Regions from separate parts of the Agrobacterium sp. 10T429 genome, predicted to be linked through region 1. Evidence: predicted binding sites of a transcription regulator. Region 1 holds the regulator's gene; the other holds the start of a gene.
The links. The regulator PhoB, encoded in region 1, activates phosphate uptake and scavenging genes when phosphate is short. The targets are predictions, from matches to a motif close to TGTCATNNANCTGTCAT.

Region 1 (4,425 bases):
CGGCATCTGCCGTGGCAAGGCATGCGCCGAGCGGGAAACCGCCACCGATACCCTTGGCGACCGCCATGATATCGGGCGCAACACCGGTATGTTCATAAGCAAACAGCTTGCCTGTGCGGCCGACACCCGTCTGGACCTCATCGAAAATCAGCAGCAGGCCGTGCTCGTCGCACAATCCGCGCAGAATTTGCAGGAATTCCTTGCTGGGCGAGCGAATGCCGCCCTCGCCCTGGATGGGCTCGATCAGAAGTGCTGCAGTCTCAGCCGTGATGACGGCCTTGAGGGCATCGACATCACCGAACGGAACCTGATCGAAACCTTCGACCTTGGGACCGAAACCTTCGAGGTATTTCTGCTGGCCACCCGCGGCGATCGTCGCCAGTGTACGGCCATGGAAAGCGCCTTCGAAGGACACGATGCGGAACTTCTCCGGATGGCCCTTGGTATAGTGATAACGGCGGGCGGTCTTGATGGCGCATTCCAGGGCTTCCGCGCCTGAATTTGTGAAGAATACCTTGTCCGCGAAAGTCGCTTCCGTCAGGCGCCTGGCGAGTTTTTCCTGTCCCGGTACTTCATAAAGGTTCGAGACGTGCCAGACCTTCTCGGCCTGCGTCTTGATCGCATCAACGAGGTGAGGATGGGCGTGGCCCAGCGAGTTGACAGCAACACCGGCCGCAAAATCCAGATATCGCTCGCCGCTTTCCGTGAACAGCCATACACCCTCACCGCGCTCGAAGCGCAAGGGGGCTCTTGAAAACGTATCAAACAATGGCGCGCCGGCTTCGGCCATGGCTGTATCACTCCTTGCGCAGATGCGCTGTCAAACTGTTGTCAATAGGCTTGCGGGGTTATCCCTCGCCTGAAAATCAAAATGCCGCCTTGCGGCGGCAGGGGCACTATTGTCACTTCGTTTGCCGATGTCAACAAAAGTCAGCGTTTCCCGGGCTTCTCAAGCACTAGTATGCGGCGGCGGGCCAGCCCCAAGGTGTTGCCTTTCAGACTCAATACGCCAGCAAGTTGGGGAAAACCGGAAAATCGATTCCAGATGATTCCCGCGACTCTTGCCACGGAGTCGGGCTGGCACTAGGTTAATCGCTAATTACTAGACTGCATTGCGGCGGAACTAGTCACCGAAAATCAGGCGGAAACCACGCTTGCGGCATGCGCGCGAGACGGAGAGGGATTCTGCCGAAAATACACGCGACAAGCGGAGAAGCGGCATGAACTGGACAGACGAACGAGTCGAAAAGCTCAAGAAATTGTGGTCCGAGGGCCTTAGCGCCAGCCAGATTGCAGCGCAGCTGGGCGGCGTCAGCCGTAATGCCGTGATCGGCAAGGTCCATCGTCTCAATCTGCCGGGACGCGTCAAGGCTGGCGGTCCAGTGACTTCGGCACGCTCCGCGCCGAAGCGCACCGCTGCCCCTGCCCCGCGTGCGACGACTTTCGCAGGTCGCGTCAACGCGGCACCGGCACGCATCCTCACCCGTTCGAACGCGGCAACGGCGCTGCACGAGGAGATCGATATCGAGACCGCGCAGGTTCTCGATTACGTTCCTTCCAAGAACGTTGTCACGCCGATTTCCCGTCGCCTGACGCTGACGGAACTGACCGAGCGCACCTGCAAATGGCCGGTTGGCGATCCGCTGAAGGACGACTTCCATTTCTGCGGTTGTGAAGCGCTGGAATCTTCGCCCTATTGCAAGTTCCATGCGAAACTCGCCTACCAGCCGGTGAGCGAGCGCCGCAAGGCTTGAGTGTTGCGGCACGCATTCAGCACTCAAAAATTACGGGCCTTCGGGCCCGTTTTTTTATGACAAAAATAAAGCCGCTTTCTGGGCGGCTTGATGGCAGGCCTCACCCTTTCCCCTTACCATCGGGCGTGACCCTTCAATCCGGATTTCAACGCGCCGCCGATCTCCTCCGGTCAAAACGGACAATGGCATCGAGTTTGGCGGATATTCATATTGAAAAAGCCCGAAATCGTTTCAGATTTCGGGCTTCCTGATTTTTTGGTGCACTACTTCGCCAGCGAAACTATCTGGTTCCGCATCGCTCAGGCTTCCATCGAATATCCCGCACCACGCACCGTGCGGATGACATCCTGCATGTGCGAGAAATTCAGGGCCTTGCGCAGACGTCCGACATGCACATCGACAGTACGCTCGTCGACATAGATATCATGACCCCAGACGCCATCCAGCAATTGCGAGCGGGAAAACACCCGACCCGGCGACGTCATCAGGAATTCCAGCAAGCGGAATTCCGTCGGGCCGAGGCGCACTTCGCGGCTTTTGCGGTGAACGCGATGGGTCTCGCGGTCCAGTTCGATATCGCCGCATTTGAGCACCGACGACAGAACCTCCGGACGGGCCCGGCGCAACATGGCCTTGACCCGGGCCATGAGTTCCGGCGTCGAGAACGGCTTGACGACATAATCGTCAGCGCCGGTAGCGAGACCGCGAACCCGTTCGCTCTCTTCGCCACGCGCCGTCAGCATGATGATGGGCAGGCGTTCTGTTTCCGGCCGCATTCTCAAGCGCCGGCACAGTTCGATACCGGAGACACCGGGCAACATCCAGTCCAGGATGAGAAGATCCGGAATGCGCTCCTGCAGCCTGATTTCCGCCTCATCGCCACGGGGTATCGTGTCGACGTCGTATCCCTCAGCCTCGAGATTGTAACGAAGCAGGACGCTCAGCGCTTCCTCGTCTTCCACAACTGCAATCTTGGGCACCATATGCTGAACTCCGCAAGCTTCTGCTTGTCTGTTACTCGGTCACCGAACCAAGCGTGTTGGAACTGTCGTCCTTCGGACGCTCGCCCTCCGGCTGGCTGCCAGTGGTCATGTAATAGATCGTCTCTGCGATATTCGTCGCATGATCGCCGATACGCTCGATGTTCTTGGCGCAGAACAGAAGATGCGTGCAGGTGGTGATGTTGCGCGGGTCTTCCATCATGTAGGTCAGAAGCTCCCGGAAGAGCGACGTGTACATGGCATCGATTTCCTCGTCGCGTTCACGGATCGCATTGGCCTTTTCGGCGGAACGCGTGGAATAGACGTCGAGGACTTCCTTGAGCTGCACCAGCGCCAGGTCGGACAGATGCTCGATGCCGCGGGCGAGCTTGCGCGGAACGCCGGTGCCGGCGACAGCGATAACGCGCTTGGCCGTGTTCTTGCCAAGATCGCCGACGCGTTCGAGATCGGCGGCGATACGCAGGGTGCCGATGATCTCGCGAAGGTCTGCCGCCATCGGCTGACGCTTGGCGATGGTTACGATCGCCTTGTCGCCAATTTCGCGCTCAGCATGGTCGAGAATGGTATCGTCCGAAATGACCTTCTGCGCGAGCGCAGCATCGGAATTGACGAGTGCGCGCACGGCGTCACCGCACATCTGCTCGGCAAGACCGCCCATTTCGGCGATGCGGCGCGTCAGAAACTTCAGTTCGTCGTCATAGGCAGACAGGATATGCGAATGGGTCGTTGTCTGTGTCATGGTCTATTCCTCCGGCTTGGCCTGCATGCGCGTGCCCAACAGCGGGGCACGGCAGAGGCACCAGTCTTGTACGGTTACGATAAAGCACCGGCCGGGGATCAGCCGAAGCGGCCCATGATGTAGTCCTGCGTGCGCTGGTCGTCCGGATTGGTGAACATCTTGTCGGTTTCGTTTTCTTCGACAAGGTGACCAAGATGGAACATGGCCGTACGCTGGGAAACGCGCGCCGCCTGCTGCATGGAGTGCGTGACGATGACGATGGTGTAGTTGGTGCGCAGTTCGTGGATGAGTTCCTCGACCTTCGCAGTCGCGATCGGATCCAACGCCGAGCACGGCTCGTCCATCAGGATCACTTCCGGGCTGACGGCAACCGCGCGTGCGATGCACAGACGCTGCTGCTGGCCACCGGAGAGGCCCGTGCCGGATTCCAGCAAACGATCCTTCACCTCGTTCCAGAGACCCGCTTTCTGCAGGCTATGCTCGACGATCTGGTCCATATCCGCCTTGTTGCGGGCGAGACCGTGGATACGCGGGCCGTAGGCGATGTTCTCATAAATCGTCTTCGGAAACGGGTTCGGCTTCTGGAACACCATGCCGACGCGGGCACGCAGTTCCACGACGTCGATCTGCTGATCGTAGATATCGTCGGTATCGAGCGTGATCTTGCCGGTGACCCGGCAACCGTCGATCGTGTCGTTCATGCGGTTCAAGGTGCGCAGGAAAGTGGATTTACCGCAACCGGACGGGCCGATAAGTGCAGTCACCGTGTTTTCGCGGACATTGAGGTTCACGTCGTAAAGCGCGCGCTTTTCGCCGTAATAAACCGAAACATCCTTGCCGATCATCTTGTATGAGACTTCATTCATTTTCTTGTCCAGCGCCTTTTCAACTGCTGCTTCCGACAACATGTTCATTGCTCTAGCTCCCTCTA
Region 2 (4,425 bases), on a different contig from region 1:
CCGTTACCTTCAAGCCACAACAGAACGTTTCGCCGTTGCTGGCAGCTTCACTATTTCACGCGGCACTCGCACACATGCGGATGTCGTAACGTGCACCATCCGCGATGGTTCCTTTACCGGCAGAGGTGAATGTGTGCCCTACCCGCGTTATGGCGAAAGCATCGAAGGCGTTATCGCCGATATCGAAGCAATGGCTGAGCAGATTGCCAGCGGCCTGACACGGCATGAATTGCAGCAGGTGATGAAACCCGGCGCCGCCCGCAATGCAGTGGATTGCGCACTATGGGACCTCGAAGCCAAGATGAGTGGCAAAAGTGCTGCCGAACATAGTCTCGGACACGCGGCAAAACCGCTCGTTACCGCCTATACCATCTCGCTTGCCGACCCCGAGACCATGGCGGCTAAAACGGCGGAAAACGCTGGCCGCCCGCTGCTGAAGATCAAGACAGGAACGGCGGATGACGAGGCGCGCCTGCGGGCCGTGCGCACCGCAGCACCTGACGCGCGCATCATCATCGACGCCAATGAGGGCTGGAACGACGATAATATCGAATATTATCTGAAACTCGCAGCGGAACTGAACATCGCACTCATCGAACAGCCGCTTCCCGCCGGCAAGGACGCCATCCTGGCCCGCATCGACCACCCGGTCCCCATCTGCGCCGATGAAAGCGTGCATTCCACCAAGGACCTCGCCGACCTGCGCGACCGTTACGATGCGATCAACATCAAGCTGGACAAGACTGGCGGTCTCACGGAAGCACTTGTCATGAAGGCAGAGGCGGAGCGGCTAGGCTTCATCATCATGGTCGGCTGCATGCTCGGCACCTCGCTTGGCATGGCCCCCGCCGTTCTGGCCGCCCAGGGAGCCGCCTTCTCCGATCTCGACGGCCCGCTGATTCTCAGGCAGGACCGGCAGCCGGGCCTCGTTTACGAGGGTTCGCTGGTTTATCCGCCGCAGCCGGCGTTGTGGGGATAAGAGCCGTCGTTCGGGTTTCGTGTGAAAGCACTACGCCGCACATCGCAATAGTCTTTGCAGTATCACGTAAACTGTATGACCAGCCTTGCCTCACACTCGGCGTCATCCTCGGGCTTGTCCCGAGGATCTATCCACGTCGCGCGAAATCAATCGGTTGCAGATCCTTGAGACAAGCCCAAGGATGACGACAGAGAGCTGAACCATCCCGCGCTTAGGGATCGGCCTGCCTGTTGAACAAACCCCAATCAGGCCGCGTGCTTGCCAATCAGACCTGGAATATCCACCGGCTCCATCTCGTCCGATGTCTGCGAAGGGACATCGCTCGTCTGCATCCAGGTGATCAGCTCGAAAGTGCCATCGGCATTTTCGGCAATCGCCGTGCAGCTTTCCACCCAGTCGCCGGTGTTGATGTAGCGGATGCCGTCCATGTCTTCCATCACGGCGTGGTGGATATGGCCACAGATCACACCATCCACATTGTTGCGGCGCGCCTCGTCGGCCACTACGCGCTGGAACTCGCCGATGAAGTTGACGGCGTGTTTGACCTGCAATTTAGCCCAGGCCGAGAACGACCAGTAAGGCAGGCCGATGCGGCGGCGCACCGCAGCAAGGACGATGTTGATCGCAATCGCCGCGTCATAGGCCCAGTCTCCGAGATAGGCGAGAAGGCGGGCATTGCGCACCACCACATCGAACTCGTCGCCATGGATGATGAGGTATTTCTTGCCGTCTGCCGCCTCGTGGATCATGCGCTCGGCCACTTCGATACCGCCGAAATGCATGCCCGGAAACTCGCGCAGAAATTCATCGTGGTTGCCGGGAATGTAAACGATGCGCGTTCCCTTGCGGGCCTTGCGCAACAACTTCTGCACCACGTCGTTGCAGCCCTGCGGCCAGTACCAGCTGCGGCGCAGGCGCCAGCCGTCGATGATGTCACCGACCAGGATGATCGTATCGGCCTCGTGATGTTTCAGGAAGTCGAGCAAAAAATCCGTCTTGGCCGCCTTGGAACCGAGATGGACATCCGAAATGAAAAGCGTTCTGAACTGTCTGGTTTCAATTTGACCGGCCACGGATTTAATCCCCTTGTTCGGTTGCGTCCCTGCGGCTTTCTTCCCTCTCAGAACCAGACTCGTGTTGCAGCAACATGACAGTGGCCGGTTTTTGTATGGAATATGACTGATGGCATCACGAAAACGCGAATAAGCCATGCCCGCATTTGCATAAGGGGGCGGCAAATAACGGCTGTACCACGGGAAAGTTTGTTGTATTCAGAGGGCCGGAATTGAACCAGACATGACGGTGGAAGACATGACCTCTCACGATAAGAACAACACGCCCGCCAACACGGCAAAGGCCGACATCGAGGAACAGGCGCTCTTTTTCCACCGCTACCCGCGCCCCGGCAAGCTGGAAATCCAGGCCACCAAGCCCCTTGGCAACCAGCGCGATCTGGCGCTTGCCTACTCGCCGGGTGTCGCCGCCCCCTGCCTCGCCATCCATGAAAATCCGGAAATGGCAGCGGAATATACCGCCCGCGCCAATCTCGTTGCAGTGATTTCCAACGGTACGGCAGTGCTTGGCCTTGGAAATATCGGCCCGCTTGCGTCCAAGCCTGTTATGGAGGGCAAGGCTGTCCTCTTCAAGAAATTCGCCGGCATCGACGTTTTCGATATCGAGATCGATGCGCCCGGCATCAACGACATGGTCTCCACCATCGCAGCGCTGGAACCCACCTTCGGCGGCATCAACCTTGAAGACATCAAGGCGCCCGAATGTTTCGAGGTGGAGCGCCAGCTGCGCGAGAAGATGAACATCCCGGTCTTCCACGACGATCAGCACGGCACGGCGATCATCGTCGCCGCCGCCGTCACCAACGCGCTGGAACTGGCCGGAAAATCGCTTTCGAGCGTCAAGATCGTTGCGTCAGGCGCCGGTGCGGCAGCCCTTGCCTGCCTCAATCTGCTTGTCGCCATGGGCGCAAAGAAAGAAAACATTTGGGTCCACGATATCGAGGGCCTCGTTTATGACGGACGCAACTCGCTGATGGACGAGTGGAAGGAAGTTTACGCGCAAAAGACCGACAAGCGGGTTCTGGCCGACTCGATCGACGGCGCGGATGTCTTCCTCGGTCTTTCGGCGGCAGGCGTGCTGAAGCCGGAACTTCTGGAGCGCATGGCGGAAAATCCGCTGATCCTGGCGCTTGCCAACCCCAATCCGGAAATCATGCCGGAAGTGGCCCGCGCTGCCCGCCCGGATGCGATGATCTGCACCGGCCGTTCGGATTTCCCGAACCAGGTCAACAACGTGCTCTGCTTCCCCTATATCTTCCGCGGCGCGCTGGATTGCGGCGCAACCACGATCAACGAGGAAATGAAGATGGCCGCCGTGCAGGCCATCGCCGAGCTTGCCCGCGAGGAAGTCTCGGAAGTCGCCGCCAAGGCCTATAGCGGCGAAACGCCGATCTTCGGCCCGAACTACCTCATTCCCTCGCCTTTCGATCCGCGCCTCATCCTTCGCATCGCGCCGGCCGTTGCCCGTGCTGCCGCCGCAAGCGGCGTCGCCGCCCGGCCGATCAGCGATTTCGAAGCCTATCTCGACCAGCTGAACCGCTTCGTCTGGCGTTCCGGCTTCATCATGAAACCGGTCTTCAACGCCGCCAAGGTTGCCGAAAAGAAGCGCATCATCTTTGCTGAAGGCGAAGACGAGCGCGTGCTGCGCGCCGCCCAGGTGCTTCTGGAAGAAGGCACCGGCATCCCGATCCTCATCGGTCGCCCGCAGATCATCGAAACGCGCCTGAAGCGCTTCGGCCTGCGTATCCGCCCGAATACCGATTTTGCGGTGGTCAATCCCGAAGACGATCCGCGTTACCGCGACTACGTCGATGATTATTTCGCCCTCGTCGGCCGCGCTGGCATCAACCCGGAGGCGGCCCGCACCATCGTGCGCACCAACTCCACGGTCATCGGCGCGCTGTCGGTGAAGCGTGGTGAGGCGGATGCGCTGATCTGCGGTCTGGAAGGCCGTTACGACCGGCACCTGCGCGACGTGAACCAGATCATCGGCAAGCAGGAAAGCGTTCGCTCTTTCGCAGGCCTCAGCCTGCTCATCACCCAGCAGGGCGCGCTGTTCCTCACCGACACCTTCGTCAACAACGATCCGACCTCCGAAGAAGTGGCTGAAATGGCCATTCTCGCGGCAAAGGAAATCCGCCGCTTCGGCATCACGCCGAAGATCGCGCTCGCCAGCCACTCCAATTTCGGGTCGCGCGATTCGGAAAGCGCCCGCAAGATGCGCCGCGCCCTGAAGATCGTGCAGGCAGCGGCACCCGAATTGGAAGTGGACGGCGAAATGCAGGGCGGCTCGGCACTTTCGGAAGCGCTGCGCAAGCGCGCCATGCCCAACAGCGTGCTGACCGGCGAAGCGAACCTGCTGGTCTTCCCGAA

Region 2: the regulator PhoB is predicted to act here: its motif matches at 2,116-2,132, upstream of AC1DCP_RS06395 (UDP-2,3-diacylglucosamine diphosphatase).

What each region holds. Positions count from the first base shown of each region.
Region 1 covers NZ_JBFTGV010000001.1:354,234-358,658, reverse strand. Annotated here, with positions in the region: gene AC1DCP_RS01750 (aspartate aminotransferase family protein) at 1-790, opposite strand, end outside; gene AC1DCP_RS01745 (GcrA family cell cycle regulator) at 1,221-1,754, shown strand; gene phoB (phosphate regulon transcriptional regulator PhoB) at 2,054-2,737, opposite strand; gene phoU (phosphate signaling complex protein PhoU) at 2,769-3,494, opposite strand; gene pstB (phosphate ABC transporter ATP-binding protein PstB) at 3,593-4,408, opposite strand; gene pstA (phosphate ABC transporter permease PstA) at 4,423-4,425, opposite strand, start outside.
Region 2 covers NZ_JBFTGV010000002.1:285,361-289,785, reverse strand. Annotated here, with positions in the region: gene dgcA (N-acetyl-D-Glu racemase DgcA) at 1-979, shown strand, start outside; gene AC1DCP_RS06395 (UDP-2,3-diacylglucosamine diphosphatase) at 1,225-2,061, opposite strand; gene AC1DCP_RS06390 (NADP-dependent malic enzyme) at 2,291-4,425, shown strand, end outside.